One region of the Modestobacter lacusdianchii genome, then DNA from elsewhere that is predicted to be linked to it. Evidence: riboswitches for the same ligand, from Rfam matches in the RefSeq annotation. Region 1 holds a riboswitch; each other region holds the start of a gene.
What was found. A riboswitch is a leader RNA that binds a small molecule or an ion and turns the genes downstream of it on or off. The one in region 1 is predicted to bind thiamine pyrophosphate.
Positions count from the first base shown of each region.

Region 1 (7,355 bases):
GGCGTCGGTGTCTCCGGGCTCTCGCCGTACGCCCAGGGCGACCTGTTCGCCGAGGTGCTGAGTCCCGTCGAGGGCACCGCCGTCGAGGACGCCGCGGTGGAGGACGCCGCCGGGGGCGGGGCCCCGACCGGGGAGCCGGCGGTCGAGCCGGTGCCGGGCGACCCGGCGCCGGGGCCGGCGGTGGTGGCCTGGTACCCCGGGCAGGACGTCGTCCACCCCGACCTCGGCGCGGGCTGGGTGTGGGGCAGTGGCCTGAACCGGGTGACCGTGCGGTTCGAGGGCCCGCGGACGGCGCCGGGCCCGGTGCGCACCCTGGCCGCCGACGACCCGGCGCTGCAGCCGGCCGACCCGCCGGACTGGACCACCCCCTGATCGGGTGGGGCAGCCCCTTCGGGGCATGCGCCGGGGCCGGTGATCACGACAGACTTCCCGGCGTGCCCCTGGACCGCGAGAACACCCCGGACGACGACGCCCCCGTCGACCCGGCCACCGGGCATGCGCTGACCGAGCGGGCGTTCCGGGCGGCAGCCGGTCGCGGCGACCAGCAGGCGGCGCTGGAGCTCGCCGTGCTGCTGCGCGAGGCGGGCCGGCAGCTGGAGGCCTGGCACTGGGCCCAGCTCGCCGCCGACGCCGGCTCCCGGCCCGCGGCCACCACCCTCGCCTGCTGGCGCTGGGAGGAGAGCCGCGACCCGGCGCTGGAGCCGCAGCTGCGGGCCGGCGCCGAGCACTCCGAGGTCGCCCGCGCCGCGCTCGCCGACCTGCTGCGCAGCACCCGCCGGGTCGAGGAGGCGCGCACCGTGCTCGAGCGCGGCGCCGCCCGTGGTGAGGTGGCCGCCTGGCTGCCGCTGGGCAACCTGTACCGCGACGAGCTGGACGACGTCGTCGCCGCCGAGGCCGCCTACCGGGCCGGCATCGAGGGCGGCGACCTGCACTCCCACCACAACCTCGGCGTGCTGCTGCTCGGCGCCGGCGACGTCGAGACCGCGATCGAGCACTTCTCCATCGCCGCCGCCGGAGGCGACGAGCTGGCCGCGCTGGTGCTGCGCGAGGTCCTCGAGGAGGGCTGAGCCCTCAGGCCGTCACCAGCGGCCGGCGAAGTGGTGCACCGGGCCGTGCCCGGAGCCGACCCCCAGCTCGCCGCCGGCCCGCAGCGCCGCCTGCAGGTAGTCGCGGGCACCCTCGACCAGCGGCGCCCAGCCCGGCTCGTCGCCGGCCAGCCGCGCGCGGGCGGCGAGTGCGGCCAGCGCGGAGGACAACGTGCAGCCGGTGCCGTGCGTCGCCGTCGTCGCCACCCGGGGGCGGCGGGTCTCCAGCACCCCGGTCGCGGTGACCAGCACGTCGACGGAGTCGTCGCCGCCCAGGTGCCCGCCCTTGAGCAGCACGGCGGCCGGCCCCAGCGCCAGCAGCGCGGTCGCCTGCGGGGCGAGCTCGTCGACCGTGGTCGCCGGCGCGACGTCGAGCAGCGCCGCGGCCTCGGGCACGTTCGGGGTGAGCAGGTCGGTCACCGGCAGCAGGTCGGTGCGGACGGCGTCCACCGCGTCCTGCGAGATCAGCCGGTCGCCGCTGGTGGCCACCATCACCGGGTCGCACACCACCGGCCCGGCCGGACGGCCGGCCAGCAGCGCGGCGACCTCGCGCACCACCTCGGCGGTGCCCAGCATCCCCAGCTTGGTGGCGTGCACGGTCACGTCGGCCAGCAGCGTGCGCACCTGCTCGGCCACGAACCCGGCCGGGACGCCGTGCACCCCGGTGACGCCGCGGGTGTTCTGCGCGGTCAGCGCGGTGAGCACCGCGGTGCCGTAGGCGCCCAGCGCGCTGAAGGTCTTCAGGTCGGCCTGGATGCCGGCGCCGCCGCTGGGGTCGCTGCCGGCGATGGTCAGCGCCACGGCCGCGGTCACGCCGGCACCCCGCTCAGCGCGGTGCGCAGCGCCCGGGCCGCAGCCGTCGGGTCGGCCGAGGTGCAGATGTCGGAGACGACGCAGATGCCGTCGACCCCGGTCGCGGCGACCGCGGCGGCGGTGTCCGCGGAGATGCCGCCGATCGCGACCGAGGTCAGCCCGCCGGCCCGCGCCCGGGCGGCCAGCTCCCGGGCGCCGTCGAGCCCCAGCGCCGCACCGGCGTCGGGCTTGGTGGGGGTCGACCAGACCGGGCTGAGCCCGACCAGGTCGACCGTGCCGGCGGGGAGGGCCAGCACGTCGTCCAGCTCGGCCGCGCTGCCCACCGAGACGCCGACCAGCGCGTCGGGCCCGAGCAGCGTGCGCGCCTCGGCGGGCGGCAGGTCGTCGGCGCCCACGTGCACCCCGTCGGCACCGGTGAGCACCGCGATGTCGACGGCGTCGTTCACGATCAGCGCGACCGCCGGCGGCAGCACCACCTGCACCGCGCGGACCAGCGCGAGCAGCTCCCGGTGGCTGGCGGTCTTGTCCCGCACCTGGACGGCGGTGACCCCGCCGGCGACCGCGGCGGTCACCACCTCGGGCACCGACCGCGGGGCGCAGAGCACCGTGTCGGTGACCAGGTAGAGCGTCGGGTCGAAGCCGGCCCTCATGAGCCGCGTACGTCGGCGGCGGCGAGGGCGTCGCCGTCCACGGCGTCCAGCGCATCGAGCCAGAGCGGGGCGAAGGTGCCCGGCCCGGCGGCCCGCGCGGCGGCGGCCTCGGCGGCCAGCGCCACGTGCGCGTGGGCGGCCACCGTGGCGGTCATCAGGTCGCCGGCGGTGGCGACGTAGGCCGCGACCACGCCGCCCAGCGCGCAGCCGGCGCCGGTGGTGCGGGTCAGCAGCGGTGACCCACCGCCCACCCGGACCACCCGCTCGCCGTCGGTGACCACGTCGACCGGCCCGCTGACCGCGACGATGCCCAGCGTCCGGCGGGCCAGCTCCTGGGCCGCCTCCAGCGCCGCCTCCGGGGAGTCGGTGCTCTCCACGCCGCGACCGCCCTTCCCGGCGCCGGCCAGGGCCAGCACCTCCGAGGCGTTGCCCCGGACGACGGTGGGCCGCAGCTCGACCAGGTCGGCGGCGAGCTCGGTGCGGAAGGTGAGCCCACCGACCGCCACCGGGTCGAGCACCCAGGGGCGGCCGGCCTCACCGGCGGCGCGGGCGGCCAGCCGCATCGCCTCGGCCGTGCGCTGGTGCACCGTGCCCACGTTGACCAGGACGGCGGAGGCGACGGCGGCGAACTCGCCGGCCTCGGCGGGCTCGTCGACCATCGCCGGGGCCGCGCCGATGGCCAGCAGGGCGTTGGCGGTGATCGTCTGCACGACCGTGTTGGTGAGGCAGTGCACCAGGGGTGCGGAGTCGCGCAGCGCCGTGGCGGCGGCGCGCAGAGCGGTGGCGTCCACGCCGTGACATCCCTTCGCCAGTGCGAACTGGAGCAGGTTCGACGGGTGTGTTCTCAGTCCCGGGCGGGACACCCCGTGTCAGGCCCGGACGCTAGCACCGCGCCCGGCCGGCCGCGGCCGGTGCGCTCGCTCGGCTTGATCACGAGCCGCTGACCTGCGACTCTGTGCGCCGGACCCAGGAGGAGGGCACGTGGACCCCATCGCCGTGGCCTTCCTCGTCGTCGGCGGGCTGGGCCTGCTCGTGCTCGTCGTCGCACTGCTGGCCGGCGAGCTCGGGGAGATCGGCCCGATCGACGCCGACGGCCCCTTCTCCCTCCCCGCGATCGCCGCGTTCCTCGGCGGGATCGGCTTCGGTGGTGCCGCGGCCACCGCGCTGCTGCCCGCCCTGCCCGGCGCCGCCACCGTGCTGCTGGCCCTGCTCGCCGGGCTGGTGGTGGCGCTCCCGCTGGCCGCCGGCGCCGTCCGGCTGTCGGCGCTGCTGCGCGACATGCCCACCGAGCCGACGCTCACCGCCGACCGGCTGCTCGGTGCCCAGGGGGTCGTCGTCTCCCGGGTGCCCGCCGGCGGGCTCGGCGAGGTGCGGCTCGGTGTGGCCGGCCAGCAGCTCAAGTACCACGCGCGCAGCGACGTGCCGCTGCCCGCGGGCACCCCGGTCTACGTCGTCGACACCCTCACGGAGACCTCCGTGCAGGTCGCCTCCACCGCACCGGAGCCGACCGACCTCTTCCCAGACCCCGGAGGAACCCAGCCGTGACCCTGCTCATCGCCATCGGCGGCATCGCCGTCCTCGTGCTGCTGCTCGTGCTCCTGGTGCTCTCCCGGATCAAGGTCGCCGGGCCGAACCAGGCCTTCCTGGTGACCGGCCGGCAGGGCCGCTCGGTCACCGGCACCGACGGCGCGGTCAGCCGCGACATGTCCGGGCAGAAGGTGGTGATGGGGGCCAGCGTCTTCGTGCTCCCGGTGGTGCAGAAGCTGCACTCGATCGACCTGTCCAGCCGGCGCATCCCGGTCGGCATCCGCGGCGCGGTGAGCCTGCAGGGCGTCAAGTGCGACCTCGAGGGCGTCGCCATCGTCAAGGTCGGCGGCAACGAGGGCGCGATCCGCGCCGCGGCGCAGCGGTTCCTCGCCCAGCAGGAGGGCATCGACACCTTCACCTCCGAGGTGCTGGCCGGTGCGCTGCGGTCGATCGTCGGCCGGCTGACCATCGAGGAGATCATCCGCGACCGGGCCGCGTTCGCCTCCGCCGTCGCCGAGGAGGCGGAGTCCTCGCTCACCGGTCAGGGGCTGGTGCTGGACACCTTCCAGCTGCAGGACATCCAGGCCGAGGGCAGCTACCTGGCCGACCTGGGCCGCCCGGAGGCCGCCCGGGTGCTCAAGGAGGCGTCGATCGCCGAGGCGCGCGCCCGGCAGGCCGCCCAGCAGGAGCAGCTGCTCGCCGACGAGGCGATCGCGGTGGCCCAGCGGCAGCTGCAGCTCAAGCAGGCCGAGATCGACGCGGAGATCGACGCCGCCAAGGCCCGCGCCGCCGCCGCCGGGCCGCTCGCCCAGGCCGCGCAGGACCAGGAGGTGCTGACCGCGCAGGAGAAGGTCGCCGAGCGGACGGCGGCGCTGACCCAGGCGCAGCTGGACACCAAGGTGCGCCGTCCGGCCGACGCCGAGCGGTACCGGGTGGAGCAGGAGGCCGAGGGCCGGAAGAACTCCGCGATCCTCACCGCAGAGGCGCAGCGGCAGGCGACCATCGCCGCCGCCCAGGCCGCTGCCGAGCAGGCCCGGCTGTCCGGTGAGGGCGAGCGGGCCCGCCGCTCGGCGCTGGCCGAGGCCGAGGCGATCGAGGGCGCCAAGCGGGGTGAGGCGGAGAAGCAGCGCCGGCAGGCGATCGCCGACGCGGTCGAGCGGGAGGGCGCAGCGGAGGCCGCCGCGATCCTGGCCCGCGGCAAGGCCGAGGCCGAGTCGATGGACGCCCGGTCCGAGGCGTTCGCCAACTACGGCGAGGCGGCGATCCTCGACCTGCTGGTCAAGGTGCTCCCCGAGGTGGTGGCGGCGGCCTCGGCCCCGCTGTCGGCGGTGGAGAAGATGACCGTCATCTCCGCCGACGGCGCCGGTTCGCTCGGCCGCTCGGTGGCGGCGAACGTGGCCCAGGGCCTGCAGCTGTCCGGTGACCTCACCGGCCTGGACGTCGCCGCGCTGCTCAAGCGGCTGGGCAACGGAGCCGCGGGGAGCGTGGGCGAGGCGGCGCCGGTCACGCGTGTCCCGCTCGACGGCAACGGCACCGCACCGGCGCGCGACTGACGAACCGCAGGCGTTCCCGCGGGAACGCCTGCTGGTCGCTGAGCTGCGGTTCTGTCATACCCCGAGAGCAGCATCGCGGCATGGGTGCACTCGTGGCGGTGGGCGGCGCGTCGGTGGGCGACTCGGCGCTGGGTGGCGAGCCGGGCGAGCGGTCGGTGGCGGAGCTGGCCCGGGAGATCAGGTCCGGCGCGGTGCGCCTGGCAGCGGCGACGGCTGCCTGGCTGCGGCTGGTGGCGGAGTTCGACGCCCGTGAGGGCTGGGGCGAGGTCGGCGTCCGGAGCTGCGCGCACTGGCTGGCCTGGCAGTGCGGGATGGGTCCGGGCGCCGCGCGGGAGCACGTCCGGGTCGCCCGAGCGCTGGGCTCGCTGCCGGTGACGGCGGAGGCGTTCGCCGCCGGCCGGCTGTCGTACTCGAAGGTGCGGGCGATCAGCCGGGTGGCCGACCCCGCCACCGAGGTCGAGCTGGTCGAGCTGGCGCGGCACGCCACGGCCTCCCAGGTGGAGCGAGTGGTGCGGGCCTGGCGCCGGTCGGACGCCGTCGACGAGGGCCGAGTCTCGGAGAAGCGGTCCTTCCAGTGGCACTGGGACGCCGACGGGATGCTGGTGTTGCAGGTCCGGATGGACGGAGAGTCGGGTGCGGCCCTGCTGGCGGCGGTCGAGTCGCTGGTGGAACGGGACACCCGCCGGGAGCGCGCGGCAGCGACCGGGGCGATGGCCACCGGAGAGACGGCGGCCAGGGAGACGGCGGCCACCGAGTGCCCTGCCGACCCCGGGGCGTTCCCTCGGGAACGGGCCAGTGCCCGCCGCTGCCGGGCGCTGGCCCAGCTGGCCGAGGTCGCCGCCGACACCGGCCGGCGAGCGGGCGACCCACCTCGCCGGGAGGTGGTCGTACACGTGGACGCCGACGTGCTGGCCGATGACGCCGCCGCGGGTCGGGCCCACCTGGAGGGTGGGCCGGCACTGACCCCGGCGCAGGTCCGGCGGATGGCGTGCGAGGCGTCGCTGAGCGTCATCGTCGAGCGGCACGGTCAGCCGCTGGCGCTGGGACGCCGTCGACGGCTGGCGACCCGGGCCCAGCGGCGGGCCCTGCTGGCCCGCGACGGCGGCTGCGCGCGACCGGGCTGCACGGAGACCCGGATCGAACGGCTGCACGCCCACCACCTCAGGCCGTGGCGGCTGGGTGGCCGCACCGACGTGTCGGCGATGGTCCTGCTGTGCGACGTCGACCACGGTCTCGTGCACGACGAGGGCATCGTCCTGCGCCTCCGGGGCCCGCAGCTGGTGGCCCACGACCGGGCCGGACAGCAGATCTGGGGCCCGCCCGACCCGGCCTTCGCCGCAGCTCCGGTCATCTCTCCCGCAGGGCAACCGGCCAACGTGCCGCGCCCGCCGCTGACCCTGGTGCCGGACGCCCAGTTGCCGGACGAGATGCCGGCCGGCGGGGAACGGATGGACCTCGGGCACGTGGTCTGGGCGTTGCTGGCACATCGCGACCACCTGCGGCGGACGGCGTCCTGAGTGCTTGCGACGATGAGCCGGTGACCGACGCCCCTCCCCTGCGCACCGCCCGGTTCGCCGAACTGACCCCCGCCGAGCTGTACGGGCTGCTGCGGCTGCGGGTCGACGTGTTCGTCGTCGAGCAGGAGTGCCCCTACCCGGAGCTGGACGGCCGCGACGCCGAACCGACGACCCTCCACCTGTGGTTCGCCGACGACGAGGGCACGGTGC
Region 1 covers NZ_JBJJTJ010000028.1:16,693-24,047, forward strand. The annotation lists gene ACJTNH_RS17110 (DNA polymerase IV) at 1-372, shown strand, start outside; gene ACJTNH_RS17115 (hypothetical protein) at 435-1,067, shown strand; gene thiD (bifunctional hydroxymethylpyrimidine kinase/phosphomethylpyrimidine kinase) at 1,080-1,898, opposite strand; gene thiE (thiamine phosphate synthase) at 1,895-2,548, opposite strand; gene thiM (hydroxyethylthiazole kinase) at 2,545-3,339, opposite strand; TPP riboswitch at 3,332-3,425, opposite strand; gene ACJTNH_RS17135 (NfeD family protein) at 3,530-4,093, shown strand; gene ACJTNH_RS17140 (flotillin family protein) at 4,090-5,628, shown strand; gene ACJTNH_RS17145 (DUF222 domain-containing protein) at 5,709-7,145, shown strand; gene ACJTNH_RS17150 (GNAT family N-acetyltransferase) at 7,166-7,355, shown strand, end outside.

Region 2 (7,355 bases), on a different contig from region 1:
CGATCGCGCAGGCGAGCAGGAGGTAGGCCACGGCCCCGATCGTGCCCGGCTCAGCCCACAGCGGTGAGCAGGTCGCGCACCGAGGCCGGGTCGCGCATCACCGCGCCCATCACCGCGACCCCGGAGGCACCGGCGGCCAGGCAGCCGGCGACCTCCTCGGGGCCGATCCCGCCGAGGGCGTACACCGGTGGGCCCAGCGGCGCGAGCGCGGCCAGCCCGGCCGGGCCCAGCGCTGGGCCGTACCCGGGCTTGGAGGGCGTCGGGAACACCGGGGACAGGAAGGCCCAGTCGCAGCCCTCGGCGCGCGCCCGGGTCAGCTCTGCCGCGGAGTGGCAGGACCGGCCGACCAGCCGGGGACGCGGCGCGGGGAACGGGTCGTGCGCGGCCAGGTGGACGGCGTCGGCGGCGCCGCTCCCGGCGCGCACCAGCACCCCGCCGACCGGGTCGAGCAGGGCCCGCAGCCGGTCGGCCAGGGCGTCGCGCTCGGGCCCGGGCAGGTCCTTCTCCCGCAGCACCACCGCCCGGGCGCCGGCGACGACCGCGGCGGCCACGGTGTCGACCAGGCTGCCCCGGCACCGGGTGCGGTCGGTGAGCACCAGCAGCCGCGGCAGGGTCATCCCAGCTCCGGGCGCCCCTGCATCGCGGTGGAGGCCTGGGCGTGCCAGCGGCGCGGGATCCGCCCGGCGCCATGGGCCAGCCGCCCGCCCTCCACCGCCTGCCGCATGGCCAGCGCCATCCGCTCGGGGTCGCGGGCGCGGGTCACCGCCGAGGCCAGCAGCACCGCGTCACAGCCCAGCTCCATCGCCAGCGCGGCGTCGGAGGCGGTGCCGATGCCGGCGTCGAGCACCACCGGCACGTCGACCGCCTCGCGCAGCAGCGCGATCGAGTGCGGGTTGCGGATGCCCAGCCCGCTGCCGATCGGCGAGCCCAGCGGCATCACCGCGGCGCACCCGATGTCGGCCAGCCGCCGGCCGAGCACCGGGTCGTCGGTGGTGTACGGCAGCACGGTGAACCCCTCGGCGACCAGCTGCTCGGCGGCGTCCACCAGCTCGACGGCGTCCGGCAGCAGTGTCACCTCGTCGCCGATGACCTCCAGCTTCACCCAGTCGGTGCCGAAGGCCTCCCGGCCCAGCCGGGCGGCGAGCACCGCCTCCCGGGCGGTCCGGCACCCGGCGGTGTTGGGCAGCAGCCGGACGCCGCAGCGCTCCAGCACCTCGAGCATCGACCCGCCGGGCACCGCCTCCACCCGGCGCAGGGCGACGGTGACCAGCTGGCTGCCCGAGGCCCGGACCACCCGCTCCAGCACCTCGAGGCTGGGCAGGCCGCCGGTGCCGAGCACCAGGCGCGAGGTGAAGGGCTGCCCGGCGATGGTGAACGGGTCGGTCGCCTCCTCTTGATGCAGGCCGTCCTGCAGGGGCCCGCTCTCCTGCAGGCCCCCGTGCAGGGGCCCGCCGCGAGCCCGTGAGGCTTCGTCCCGAGCTTGTGAGGGATGAGGCGGACGAGGTCCTTCGAGGGGGGCAAGGGGGTCCTTCGACATTCAGCCTCCTGCGGTCGGGGCGAGCACCTCGAGGCGGTCGCCGGGGGAGAGCTCGGTGGTGGCCCAGCTGCTGCGCGGGACGACGTCGCCGTTGCGGGCGACCGCGACCCGGTCGTGCCCGCCGCTGCGCTCGGCGACCAGCCCGGCGACGGTGGTGCCGGCCGGGAAGTCGGCGGGGGTTCCGTTGACGGTGATCGGGACGGTCATCGGTGGGTGAACCTCTCGGCGGTGAACGGGGCGGCGAGCTCGGGCAGCGCGCCGTCGGCCAGCAGTCCGGCGACGACGTCACCGGTGACCGGGGTGAGCAGCACGCCGTTGCGGTGGTGGCCGGTGGCCAGCACCAGCCCGGGCAGGCCGCCGGGCCCGAGCAGCGGGGCGTTGTCCGGGGTGCCGGGGCGCCAGCGGGCCAGGGTCTCGACCAGCTCCAGCTCGCTGACCCCGGGCACGACCTCCATCGCGTCGTGCAGCAGGTCGTGCACGCCGCCGGCGGTGACGGTGGCGTCGAAGCCGCGGTCCTCGGTGGTCGCGCCGACCACCAGCCGGCCCTCGCCGTAGGGCACCAGGTAGACGTGCCTGCCGCGGACCAGCGCGCGCACCGTGCCACCGAGCAGCCCAGCCGCGCCGGCCAGCCGCAGGACCTGCCCCTTCACCGGGCGGACCGGCAGCGGCGGCACGCCCGGCAGCCCACCGCTGCGCGCCCCAGGGCCAGGACGACGGCGTCCGCGGCCACGACCGAGCCGTCGGCGAGCCGCAGACCCGCGGCCCGGCCGCCCTCGACCAGCAGCTCGGCGACCCGCTGGGGCACCACCCGCACGCCGGCGGCCTGCGCGGCGGCCAGCAGCGCGCGGTGCAGTGCCCGGCCGTCGACCGAGTGGTCACCGTCCACGGCCAGCCCGCCGCGCAGCCGCGGGGTGAGCGCTGGTTCCCGGCGGCGGGTGGCCGAGGGGGTCAGCCGCTCGGCGGTGAGCCCGAGTTCGCACTGGTAGGCGTGCAGCGCGCCCAGGGCGGCGACGTCGTCGGCGTCGAAGCCGACCACCAGGGTGCCGGCGGTGCGCAGCCCGACCGGCGTCCCGCTCGCGGCCTCCAGCTCGGCGGCGAAGGCCGGCCAGCGCTGCACCGACGCCAGGCACAGCCGCAGCAGCGCCTCCTCGCCGTAGGCGGCCTCGGTGACCGGCGCGAGCATCCCGGCGGCGGCCTCGGAGGCGCCGGTGCCCGGGGCGTCGTCGACCACGGTGACCGACATCCCCCGCTGCGCCGCCCGCCACGCGACCGCCAGCCCGATCAGGCCACCCCCGGCCACCGCCACGTCGGTCATCGCAGCGCCCGCAGCAGCTCACCGGTCGCCGCACCGGGGTCTGCGGCGGTGGAGACCGCACCGACCACCGCGACGCCGGCGGCCCCGGCGGCCAGCAGCTCGCCGACCCGCGCGGCGGTGACCCCGCCGATGGCGACCACCGGCACCGGCACCGCCGCCGCCACCGCGGCCACCCCGGCCGGCCCGATCGGGTCGGGCAGCCCGGTCTTGGTGGTGGTGGCGAACGCCGGGCCGACGCCGAGGTAGTCCGCGCCCTCGGCGACCAGCAACCGGGCCCGCTCCGGGTCGCGGGCGGTGCCGCCGAGCAGGTGCCCGGGGCCGGCGACCCGCCGGGCGGCGGCCAGCGGCAGGTCGTGCTCACCGAGGTGCGTGCCGTCGGCGCCCACCGCCAGGGCGACGTCCACCCGGTCGTTGACCAGGCAGGTGACGCCCGCCGGCCGGCAGATCTCGACCACCGCGCGGGCGAAGTCGTGCAGCACCCGGTCGGTGCAGCCCTTGGCCCGCACCTGCACCACCGGCGCACCGGCGGCCACCGCCGCGGCCACGGCGGCCAGCGCGCGCGGCCCGCCGGCGGCGTCCGTGAGCACGTGCAGCCCGCCGAGGGGCCTCACGCCGCCGTCCGCCGGACCCGCAGCCGGGCGGGCAGCACCAGCAGCATGGTCAGCACCGCCGCGACGGCGAGGCTCACCAGCGAGGCCGACCAGCCGTTGGCCGGGTCGATGCCCAGGTCGAGCTGGCGCTGGGTCCACCAGGCGGTCCAGCCGGCGCCCGGGCCGCCGAAGTACGTCGGCAGGGTCAGCTGGTAGGCGACGAACCCGGCGAGCCACGGGAGCAGCAGCGACAGCCGGGCGGGCGCGGTGTCGGAGGTGTCCCAGGCCCGGGTGCGCAGCGCGTAGGCGACCAGGAGGACCCCGATCAGCGGCACGAAGACCGCGCCGATCAGGAAGAGGAACGGCTCGTAGGCGGCGATGTCGAAGCTGAGCGCCAGCAGCGTGGCGACGGTGCCGACGACGACCGCGGCGACCCGCCGGTCGATCCGGGCGACGACGTTCTGCGCCGAGACGGCGGTCGAGTAGAGGTTGGCGAAGGCCTCGTCCAGCTCGACGACCACCAGCACCAGCACGGCCAGCGCGCCCAGCGGCACGGCCAGCAGCGCGTCGACGACGTCCAGGCCGGCGCTGCCGTAGGCGGCCAGCGCCAGCACGCCGAGGGTGAACATCGCCACCGTGGCCAGGCCGTAGCCCAGCGCCGCGCCGGTTGCGGCGGACCGGCCGCTGCGCACGTGCCGGGTGTAGTCGGCGGCCAGCGGGAACCAGGAGATCGGCAGGGCGATGACGATGTCGGTCGCCGTCCAGAACGAGGTGGCGTTGCCGGTGGTGAGCTCCGGCAGCGGCTCGCGGAGCACCTCCACGTACAGGTAGACGATCGCGGCCAGCGCCGCCCACACCGCGTACCGGGACAGCACCCGGACGACGCCGAGCGGGCGCAGCGCCATCGCGGTGGCCAGCACACCGGCCAGCAGCACGAACGGCCAGCGCGGCGCGTCGAGCACCCGCGAGGCGGCCTCGGCGATGATCACGATCTCGAAGGTCGCCCAGCCGATGCACTGCACCAGGTTCAGCGCGGTGGGCAGCCAGGAGGCGTGCCGGCCGAGCAGGCCGCGCAGCAGCACCATCGCCGGCACGCCCTCCCGGGCCCCGATGCCGGCGGCGCCGCCGAGCAGCAGCGCGCCGATCACCGCACCGACGACGACGGCGCCGAGGGTCACCGCCAGCGGCCGGTCGGGCAGGACGACGAAGACGGCGGCCACCGGCAGCAGCAGGCTGATGCCCAGGTTGCCCCACAGGCCCAGGGCGTCCCGGAAGCCCAGGGTGCGGGCGGGTGGCTCGCCCAGGGTGAGCGGTGCCTCCGCGGTGGCGGACGGGCGGATGACGTCGGACGTGCTCATCGACAGCTCCCTACGCCGGCATTACCCGGTCAGGTTCCAGCGGTCGGCGGCAGGTCAGCCGCCCTCTCAGCCCGGTTCTCCGAGCTCCCGCACGTGGCATCGGCCACGACGTGCGCCACCCTAGCCACCTCGTAGAGTCCGCGCCGTGCCGGTCGCCGAACTGCTCCGACGTCATCCCGATGCCTGGCGCGGGGCCACCGCGCACCCCTTCCTGCAGGCGGTGCGCGACGGGTCGCTGCCGCCGGCCGCGTTCGACACCTGGCTGGTGCAGGACGCCCGCTTCGTCGCCGACCTGCTGCGCTTCCAGGCCCGGCTGCTGGCCCGGGCACCGCGCCCGGCCCAGGCCGTGCTGGCCGGCGGCGCCGGAGCGCTGGTCGAGGAGCTGGCCTGGTTCGAGCAGCAGGCCGCCGCCCGCGGGCTCGACCTCACCGCCCCGGCGCTGCCGGCCACCGCCGCCTACGCCGAGCTGCTGGACCGGCTGGACGGCGCCGGCGTGCCCACCGCGCTGACCGCGCTGTGGACGATCGAGCGCACCTACCTCGACGCCTGGTCGGCCGCCGCCCCCGGCGCCCCGGCCTACCGGGAGTTCGTCGAGCACTGGACCGTGCCGGCCTTCGCCGGCTACGTCACCGGCCTGGAGGAGGCGGCCGACGCGGCCGGTGGCGCGGACGACGCGCTCTTCCTCGAGGTCGTCGCCGCCGAGACGGCGTTCTGGCAGATGGCGGTGGACGCGTGAGCCTCGCCGCCGACCTCTGGGCGGAGAACGCCGACCTGGCCGCCGCGGCCCTGGCGCACCCGTTCGTGCAGGGCATCGCCGACGGCACGCTGCCGACCGAGCGGTTCGCCGGCTACGTCGCCCAGGACGCGTTCTTCCTGGAGTCCTTCGCCCGCGGCTACGCGCTCGGGGTGGCGCACAGCCCGGACCGGGCCGCGCTGGACACCTTCGCCGACCTGCTCGCCGGGGTGCGCGAGGAGCTGCGGCTGCACGGCTCCTACGCGGCCCGCTGGGGCATCGACCTGACCGCCGTCGCGCCGCTGCCGGCGACCTCGGCCTACACCGACTTCCTGCTGGCCACCGCCTCGCTGGGCGGGGTGGGCCTGACCTGCGCGGCGATGACACCGTGCATGCGGCTCTACGCCCACCTCGGGCAGTCGCTGGCCGGCACGGCGGCCACCCCCTACACCGAGTGGATCACCACGTACGCCGACCCGGGCTTCGAGGACCTCGCGGTCACCCTGGAGCGGCTGCTGGACGCCACCGCCCCCGACACCCGCCCGGTGCGGCACGCCTACCGCCGCGCGATGCAGCTGGAGGTGGCGTTCTTCGACGCCGCCCTCTGACCTCCGGCTCGCCGCCGTGGCGGCCATGTCGGCCGACATGGCCACCCGTCGGACCCGTTCGACGGCCATGTCGGCCGACATGGCCGGGCGGGGGACGCGCGGACCAGCGCCGCCGGTCGGCGTCGACCCGGCCCGTCAGGACAGGGCGGGGGACCAGGCGCCGGTGAGCACGCTGGCGGTGACCGCGACCGCGCAGACGGCCACGGCGGCGACCACCACCCAGGCGTCCAGCGGGCGCAGCCGCGAGCCGCGGGCGTTGGTGCGGGCGATGCCGGAGTCGAAGCCGCGGGCGTCCATCGCGGTGGCCAGCCGGCTGCCCCGCCGGATCGCCCCGACCAGCAGGCCGAACGCGGTGCTGGCCAGCAGCCGCACGTGCGCTCCCGGGTTGCGGCCGCCGTCGACCCCGCGGGCCCGGCGGGCCAGCCGGATGGTCTCCCACTCCGCGGCCAGCAGCGGCACCAGCCGCAGCGCGGCCAGCGCCCCGTAGGCGAACCGGGTGGACACCCGCCAGTGCAGGGTCAGCGCGTCGGCCAGCCGCACCGGGTCGGTGGAGGCGACCAGCAGGATGCCGGGCAGCGCGAGCGCCACCACCCGCAGCGCCCAGGTCGCCCCGCTCAGCCAGGCCTCCGCGCCGTCCAGGGAGCCGAAGGCGACGTTCACCCAGGCCACCCCGGCCGCGCTGAGCAGCAACGGCCAGGTGCGGCGCAGCACGTCGCCCGGCCGGGTCAGCCCGGCGGCGGGCAGCAGCGCCAGCTCCACGGCCAGCAGCACGGCCGGCGTCACCAGGTCACCGCTGACCAGCAGGACGGCGGTGACGACCACGATCGCGGTCAGCTGGGCCACCGGGTTCACCGCCGACAGCGGCACCGGGCGGGCCGGCCCCAGGGCGAGCGGGACGCTCATGCGGGCACCGGGGCGCCGAGGGTCAGCACGTCGTCGGCGAGCGCGGTGACCACGGCGGCGTCGTGGGTGACCAGGCACAGCGCCCGGTCGCCGTCCTGCTGCTCGGCCAGCAGTGCCACCAGCTCGGCCCAGGTCTCCCGGTCCTGCCCGAAGGTCGGCTCGTCGAGCACCAGCACCCGGGGCGCGGTGGCCAGCGCGGTCGCCACCGACAGCCGGCGCTGCTGCCCGCCGGAGAGGGTGAACGGGTTGGCGTCGGCGAGCGCGGCCAGCCCCAGCCGCTCCAGCAGCTCCTCGGCGGTGGCGCGCGCCTG
Region 2 covers NZ_JBJJTJ010000005.1:78,474-85,828, reverse strand. The annotation lists gene ACJTNH_RS05130 (DMT family transporter) at 1-31, opposite strand, end outside; gene ACJTNH_RS05125 (thiamine phosphate synthase) at 51-617, opposite strand; gene ACJTNH_RS05120 (thiazole synthase) at 614-1,402, opposite strand; gene thiS (sulfur carrier protein ThiS) at 1,538-1,744, opposite strand; gene ACJTNH_RS05110 (FAD-dependent oxidoreductase) at 1,741-2,187, opposite strand; gene ACJTNH_RS05105 (FAD-dependent oxidoreductase) at 2,184-2,852, opposite strand; gene thiE (thiamine phosphate synthase) at 2,849-3,463, opposite strand; gene ACJTNH_RS05095 (purine-cytosine permease family protein) at 3,460-4,800, opposite strand; TPP riboswitch at 4,791-4,901, opposite strand; gene ACJTNH_RS05090 (thiaminase II/PqqC family protein) at 4,946-5,536, shown strand; gene ACJTNH_RS05085 (TenA family protein) at 5,533-6,141, shown strand; gene ACJTNH_RS05080 (energy-coupling factor transporter transmembrane component T family protein) at 6,277-7,044, opposite strand; gene ACJTNH_RS05075 (ABC transporter ATP-binding protein) at 7,041-7,355, opposite strand, start outside.
Region 2: another riboswitch for thiamine pyrophosphate. It lies ahead of ACJTNH_RS05095 (purine-cytosine permease family protein); the one in region 1 lies ahead of thiM (hydroxyethylthiazole kinase).

Region 3 (7,355 bases), on a different contig from region 1:
TTCCCCGCGGTCACGGTGGCCTCGGGGTCGACCCGGCCCATCACCGGGCGGAGCTTCGCCAGGTCCTCCATCGTCGTGTCCGGGCGGGGGTGCTCGTCCTCGGTGACCAGGCGGGCCGCCGTCTTCCGGGTCGCCGGCACCTCGACCCCGACGATCTCGTCGGCGAACCGCCCCTCCCGGATCGCCGCCCCGGCGGCCTGCTGGGAGCGGAGTGCCCAGGCGTCCTGCTCGAGCCGGTCGATGCCGTGCTCGCGGCGCACGTTCTCCGCCGTCTCGAGCATGCCGCCGGGCACCGGGTGGTGGATGCCGCCGGCGGTCTCGCGGGCGCGGGCCAGCCGGTCGTGCAGCATCACGCCGTCGCCCTTGGCGCCGGTGCGCAGCCCCAGCGCGTAGTGCTCGACGTTGCTCATCGACTCCACGCCACCGGCGACCACGACCGTGCCCGAACCCGCCGCGACCTGCATCGCGGCGTAGATGACGGCCTGCAGGCCGGAGCCGCAGCGCCGGTCGATCTGCAGCCCGGGCACCCGCACGCCCAGCCCGGCGTCCAGCGCGGCGATCCGCCCGATCGCCGGGTTCTCCCCGCTCGGGCTGCAGTTGCCGAGGATGACGTCGTCGACCTCGCCCTCACCGAGGCCGGCGCGCTCGGCCAGGCTGCGCAGCGCGGAGGCGGCCAGCTCGTTGGCGGAGAGCCCGGCGAAGACCCCGCCGAAGCGGCCGACGGGGGTGCGGACCGGGGAGCAGATGACGACGTCGTCCATGCGCCCACTCTGCCAGCCCTCCCCCGGCCCGGCACGGCGTTCGGCAGGAACGCCGACGCCCCTCGCCCGGCGGACCGGGGAGGGGCGTCGTCGCAGGCGGGAGGTCAGTCGCGGGGCTTGGCCATCGCCTCGTGCGCGGAGCTCTTGAACGCGTCGGGCAGCACCTTGTTCGCCGCGCCCTGCACCTTGGTCATCAGCGAACCGGCGGTGAGCTTCTCCTCCCCGCTCATCATCGCCTCGAAGCCCTGGGCGGCGACCTGTGCCGGGTCGTCCTTGGGGCCCTTGCCCATGGCGGTGTCGTCGAGGTCGGCCCGGTTGAAGAAGTCGGTGTCGGTCGGGCCGGGCATCAGCGAGGTGACGGTGACCGCGGAGTCCTTGAGCTCCTGCTGCACCGCCTCGGTCAGCGACTGCACGAAGGACTTGGACGCGTTGTAGACGGGCTGGTAGGCGCCGGGCATCGTCGAGGCGATCGAGGAGGTCACCAGCACCCGGCCCTCGTTGCGGCCGGTCATCTCCACGAGGCAGAGCTTGAGCAACGCGGCGGTGGAGACCACGTTGAGCTGCATGATCTCCAGGTCGTCGGCCCAGTCGGTGTCGACGAAGGCGCCGCCGCGGCCCACGCCGGCGTTGAGCGCCGCGGCGTTCAGCGGCCGGCCGAGCCCCTGCACCCGGGTCCACAGCTGCTCGATGCCCTGGGGCGTGCGGAGGTCGGCCTGGACGGCGATCACCTCGGTGCCCTCGGCCCGCAGCCGCGCCGCGGCGGTGTCGATGGTCGGGTCCTCGGCGTCGATCACCAGGTCGAAGCCGTGCTGGGCGAACTGCTTGGCGAGCTCGAACCCGATCCCGCTGGAGGCGCCGGTGACGAGTGCGAGGGGCTTGGTGTCGGTCATGACCCGGCCGTACCCAGCCGTCCCGGTGTCGTCACGCGGATCGGCGGACTTCCGGGCCGGTCCCGACACCGGCCTCCCGGTCACCCGGACGTCGGGGGCCAGACTCGAGCACGTGACGGACGACGCGCTGATCTGCTCGGCCAAGGGCTGCCGGGCGCCGGCCACCTCCCGGTTGGTGTGGAACAACCCGAAGCTGCACACCCCGGACCGGGAGAAGGTCTGGACCGCCTGCGACGAGCACCGCGAGCAGCTCTCCCACCACCTGGCGATCCGGTCGTTCCTGCGCCGCGTCGAGCCCGTGGAGCAGGCCCGGTAGCTTCATCGGCGCACACGGGAGCCCGGGCGCGGGCTGAGAAGGCGGACGACCACCGCCGACCGTCCAACCTGATCCGGTTCATGCCGGCGGAGGGAGCTGCTCGATGCTCGCCGCACGTCTCCATGCCCCAGGCCGGCCGCTGGCCCTGGACGACGTCCCCGTCCCCAGCCCCGCGCCCGACGAGGTGCGGGTGCGGGTGCACGCCGCCGGTGTCTGCGGCACCGAACTGCACTTCACCGACGGGCTCTACGCGCCGTCCCGCACCCCGATGACGCTGGGCCACGAGGCCGCCGGCGTGGTCGAGGCCGTGGGCTCGGCGGTCACCGGCTGGGCCGAGGGCGATCGGGTCGCCGTCTACTACTACCTGTTCTGCGGCTCCTGCCGCTGGTGCCTGCGCGGCCGGCAGAACCTCTGCCTCACCCCGCGGGGCGTGCTGGCCTTCGCCGCGGACGGCGCCTTCGCCGAGCAGCTGGTCGTCCCGGCCCACTGCCTGGTCCGGCTGCCGGACGAGGTCTCCTTCGACGCTGCGGCCCCGCTCTGCTGTGCCGGCACCACCGCGGTGCACGCGCTGGCCGAGGCGGCGGTGGAGCCCGGCGAGGTCGTCCTGGTGCTGGGCAGCGGCGGTGTCGGGCTGGCCGCCGTGCAGGAGGCCCGGCGGCGTGGTGCCACCGTGATCGCGGTCAGCCGGGACGCCGCCCGGCGGGATGCTGCCCGTCGCTGCGGGGCCACTGCCGCGGTGCCACCGGGCGAGGCCGCCGACGCGGTCGCCCGGCTGTCGGGCGGGCAGGGCGCTGACGTGGTGGTCGAACTGGCCGGGGTGACCGCCACCCTCGAGCTGGCCACCGGCGTGCTGGGCCGGCGCGGCCGGCTGGTGCTGGTCGGCTACAGCGCCGACCAGCTCACCGTCAGCCCGCTGGCGCTGGTGGTCGCCGAGCAGCGGGTGCTGGCCAGCGTGGGCAACACGCTGGCCGAGCTGGAGCAGGCGGTGGGCCTGGCGGCAGCCGGTCAGCTGACCCCGCCGGTGGCCGCCACCCTGCCGCTGACCCAGGTCAACGAGGCCCTGGACCGGCTGCGGGCCGGCGAGGTGACCGGCCGGCTGGTGCTGCACCCCCAGGCCTGAGCCCGGCCGGGCGCCCGTGTGAGGATCGGCGCTCGTGCGACGACGCGGCAAGGACGCCCCCCTCCCCCGCGAGGTCGGCGTCCTCGCCATCGTCGCCTTCGTGGTCGCGCTCGGCTTCGGCGTCGTCGCCCCGGCCATCCCGCTGTTCGTCCGCGACTACGGCGTGGGCACCACCGCCGTCGGCTTCGCGGTCAGCGCCTTCGCCTTCTTCCGGTTCGTCTCGGCCTTCGGCGGTGGGTCGCTGGTGGAGCGGATCGGCGAGCGGGCGGTGCTCGCCGCCGGGCTGGCGATCGTCGCGGTGACCACCGGACTGGCCGGGCTGGCCGGCAACTTCCCGCTCTTCGTCACGCTGCGCGCCGCCGGTGGCATCGGCAGCGCTATGTTCACCGTCGCCGCGCTGTCGCTGCTGCTGCGCACCGCTCCCGCCCACCAGCGGGGCCGGGCAGCCGCCACCTACCAGGGCGGCTTCATCCTCGGTGGCATCGCCGGGCCCGCCGCCGGTGGCTTCCTGGCCGAGATCTCCCCGCGGGTGCCGTTCTTCGTCTACGCCGGGTTCCTGCTGGTGGCCGGCGCGGTCGCGCTGGTGCTGCTCCGGCCGGCCGCGCTCCCGCCCACCCCGGCCGCCACCGCACCGGGCGTCGACCAGGGCGGCGGGCCGGAGCCCTCCACCGCCGCCGTCCCGCCGCCCGGCACCGAGGCCGGCGGGCTGCGCCAGGCGCTGCGCTCCCGGGCCTACCTGGCGGCCCTGGTCGCCAACCTCGGCGTCGGGTGGGTGCTGTTCGGCGTGCGCAACTCGCTCGTGCCGCTGTACGTCACCGAGGAGCTGGGCAAGACCGTGGCCTGGGCCGGCGCCGGGCTGCTGGCCGGGTCGGTGGCCCAGGCGCTGGGCCTGCTGCGGGCCGGCCGGCTGTCGGACACCTGGGGACGGCGCCCGTCGCTGGTGCTCGGCACAGGTCTGGCCACCGCGTCGATCGCGGTGCTCGTGCTGCCGCCGTCCACCGCGGCGTTCCTGATCGCGATGGCCACCTTCGGGCTGGGCGCCTCGCTGCTGGCCAGCGTGCCCGCCGCGCTGGTCGGCGACGTGAGCCCGCGCCGTGGCGGCCGGATGGTCGCGGTGTTCCAGATGGTCGCCGACCTGGGTGCGGTCGTCGGGCCGCTGGTCGCCGGCTGGCTCACCGACGCCTTCTCCTTCCAGGTGGCGTTCGCGGTCAGCGCCGCCGTCCTCGGGCTCGGGTTGCTCGCCGCGCTGGCCATGCCGCGACAGGTCCGCCCGGTCTGACCGGTCGGCGGGACTTCCGCTGTTCACACATCCGGAGTTGGATGAGCGGGCCACCGGGGGCCCGCTCACCCGGGCGGACCACCCCGCGGCGGCGCTGACCGGAGGTGCTGTGCCTGCCCGACCCGTCCTGCTCACCGTCGACGACGACCGCGCCGTCAGCCGCGCCGTCGCCCGCGACCTCCGCCGCCGCTACGGCGAGGCGTTCCGGATCGTCCGGGCGGAGAGCGGCCCCGACGCGCTGGCGGTGCTGCGCGAGCTGACCGCGCGCGGCGAGACCACCGCCCTGCTGCTGGCCGACCACCGGATGCCCGGCATGACCGGGGTGGAGTTCCTGGAGCAGGCGATGGACCTGGCACCCACCGCCAAGCGGGTGCTGCTCACCGCCTACGCCGACACCGACGCCGCCATCCGGGCGATCAACGACGTCGACCTCGACCACTATCTGCTCAAGCCCTGGGACCCGCCGGAGGAGAAGCTCTACCCGGTCCTGGACGACCTGCTCGACCAGTGGAAGCGCACCGCCCGGCAGCCCTTCGACGGGCTCACCCTGCTCGGCCACCAGTGGTCGGCGGAGACCCAGGAGCTCAAGGAGTTCCTGGCCCGCAACCAGGTGCCCTACCGGCACCTGCAGGGCGAGGAGGCCGCCGCGATCCGCACCGCCGCCGAGCTCGGCGACGACGCGCTGCCGGCCTGCGTCTTCCCCGACGGCACGGTGCTCAGCCGGCCGAGCCTGCGCGACGTGGCCGAGAAGTGCGGGCTGTCGACGACGGCCGGCAGCCCGTTCTACGACGTCGTGGTCATCGGCGCCGGCCCCGCCGGGCTGGGCTCTGCGGTGTACGCCGGCAGCGAGGGGCTGCGCACCCTGCTGGTCGAGCGGACCGCCACCGGCGGTCAGGCCGGCACCAGCAGCCGGATCGAGAACTACCTCGGCTTCCCGCGCGGCGTCTCCGGTGCCGACTGGCCCGGCGGGCCCGCGACCAGGCGGTCAAGTTCGGCGTGGAGATCCTGACCACCGCCGAGGTCACCGAGATCGCGCCGGCCGGCGACGGCCGGGTGGTCCGGTTCGCCGACGGCTCGGAGGTCACCACTCACGCCGTCGTCCTGGCCACCGGCGTCCAGTGGACCCGGCTGCCGGCCCGCGGCGCCGAGGAGTTCGCCGGCCGCGGCGTCTTCTACGGCGCCGACCCGCACGAGGCGCTCAGCTGCACCGACCAGACCGTCTACATCGTCGGCGCGGCCAACTCCGCCGGCCAGGCCGCGCTGCACTTCGCCAAGTACGCCGGCAAGGTCGTGCTGCTGTGCCGCGGCACCGACATCCGCCGGGGCATGAGCGAGTACCTGGTCGCCCGGATCGAGGGGCACCCGGTGATCGAGGTGCGCACCTGCACGACCGTCGAGGCCGTCGAGGGCGATGACCACCTCGAGCGGCTGGTGCTGGCCGACGCGGCCAGCGGCAGCTCGGAGACCGTCGAGGCCAGCCGGCTGTTCGTGTTCATCGGCGCCCGGCCGATCACCGACTGGCTGGGCGAGGCCTACGCCCGCGACGACCACGGCTTCCTGCGCACCGGCCCGGCGCTGCTGGACGCCGAGGGCCGCCCGCCCGCGGGCTGGCCGCTGCCCCGGGCGCCCTACCACCTGGAGTGCTCGGTGCCCGGGGTGTTCGTGGCCGGCGACGTCCGGTCGGAGTCGGTCAAGCGCGTGGCCTCCGCCGTCGGTGAGGGCGCGATGGCCGTGAGCCTGGTGCACCGCTACCTGGAGGCGATCTGAGATGGCCGTCGACCTCGACGAGCTGCGCAGCCTGTTCCTGTTCGAGTCGCTCGACGACGAGGCGCTGCACTGGCTCTCCGGCCGCAGCGACGTGCGCGTGTACGACGCCGACACGGTCGTCTTCGCCGAGGGCGAGCCGGCCGAGGCGCTGTACATGCTGCTGGAGGGCGAGCTGCTGCTGACCAAGCACGGCGGCGGCGAGGACGTCGTCATCAACCGGACGGCGCACCGCGGGGCGTACTCCGGCGCCGTCCGGGCCTTCGCCAGCGGACCGCCGGAGGTGTACCAGACGACGCTGCGCAGCACGCTGCCCAGCCGGTTCCTCCGGCTGCCGGCCGGGGACTTCGCCACGCTGGTGGTCCAGCAGTGCCCGATGGCGGTGCACCTGCTCGACGGCATCTACGAGGGCGTGCGGGCCACCGAGTCGGCGATCCGCCAGCGCGAGCACCTCGCCCAGCTCGGCGTCCTGTCGGCGAACCTGGCCCACGAGCTGAACAACCCCGCGGCCGCGGCCGTGCGGGCGACCGAGCAGCTGCGCAGCCGCGTCGCCGGGATGCGGACCAAGCTGCGGCTGCTGGCCGGCAAGGGGCTCTCCCCGGAGCTGGTCGCCCGGCTGATCGAGACCCAGGAGGTCGCGGTCGAGCGGGCGCTGAAGCCCCGGCCGGACCTCACCGCCCTGGAGGAGAGCGACCTGGAGGACTCCATCGCCGACCGGCTGGAGGAGCTCGGCGTCGGCCACGCCTACGACCTGGCCCCGGTGTTCGCCGCGGCCGGCATGGACGCCCACTGGGTGGACGACGTGGTGGAGCGGGTCGACTCCGGGCTGGAGTGGGACGCGGCCTTCGGCTGGCTCCGCTACACGCTGGAGACCGAGGCGCTGATGAGCGAGATCGAGGAGGCCAGCACCCGGATCTCCTCGCTGGTCGGCGCGGTGAAGCAGTACTCGCACCTGGACCAGGCCCAGCACTCCGACGTCGAGCTCAAGCCCGGCCTGGAGAGCACCCTGGTGATGCTGGCCCGCAAGCTCACCGGCATCGAGGTGCGCCGCGAGTACGCCGCGGACCTGCCGAAGGTGCCCGGCTACCCGGCCGAGCTGAACCAGGTCTGGACGAACCTGATCGACAACGCGGCCGACGCGCTCGCCGGGCACGGGGTGCTGACGCTGCGCACCCGGGCCGACGACGCCGCGGTGTACGTCGAGGTCACCGACGACGGGCCGGGT
Region 3 covers NZ_JBJJTJ010000036.1:15,488-22,842, forward strand. The annotation lists gene ACJTNH_RS18655 (acetyl-CoA C-acetyltransferase) at 1-761, opposite strand, end outside; gene ACJTNH_RS18660 (SDR family NAD(P)-dependent oxidoreductase) at 866-1,651, opposite strand; gene ACJTNH_RS18665 (hypothetical protein) at 1,764-1,967, shown strand; TPP riboswitch at 1,972-2,080, shown strand; gene ACJTNH_RS18670 (alcohol dehydrogenase catalytic domain-containing protein) at 2,071-3,087, shown strand; gene ACJTNH_RS18675 (MFS transporter) at 3,122-4,366, shown strand; gene ACJTNH_RS18680 (response regulator) at 4,476-5,375, shown strand; gene ACJTNH_RS18685 (NAD(P)/FAD-dependent oxidoreductase) at 5,324-6,133, shown strand; gene ACJTNH_RS18690 (ATP-binding protein) at 6,135-7,355, shown strand, end outside.
Region 3: another riboswitch for thiamine pyrophosphate. It lies ahead of ACJTNH_RS18670 (alcohol dehydrogenase catalytic domain-containing protein); the one in region 1 lies ahead of thiM (hydroxyethylthiazole kinase).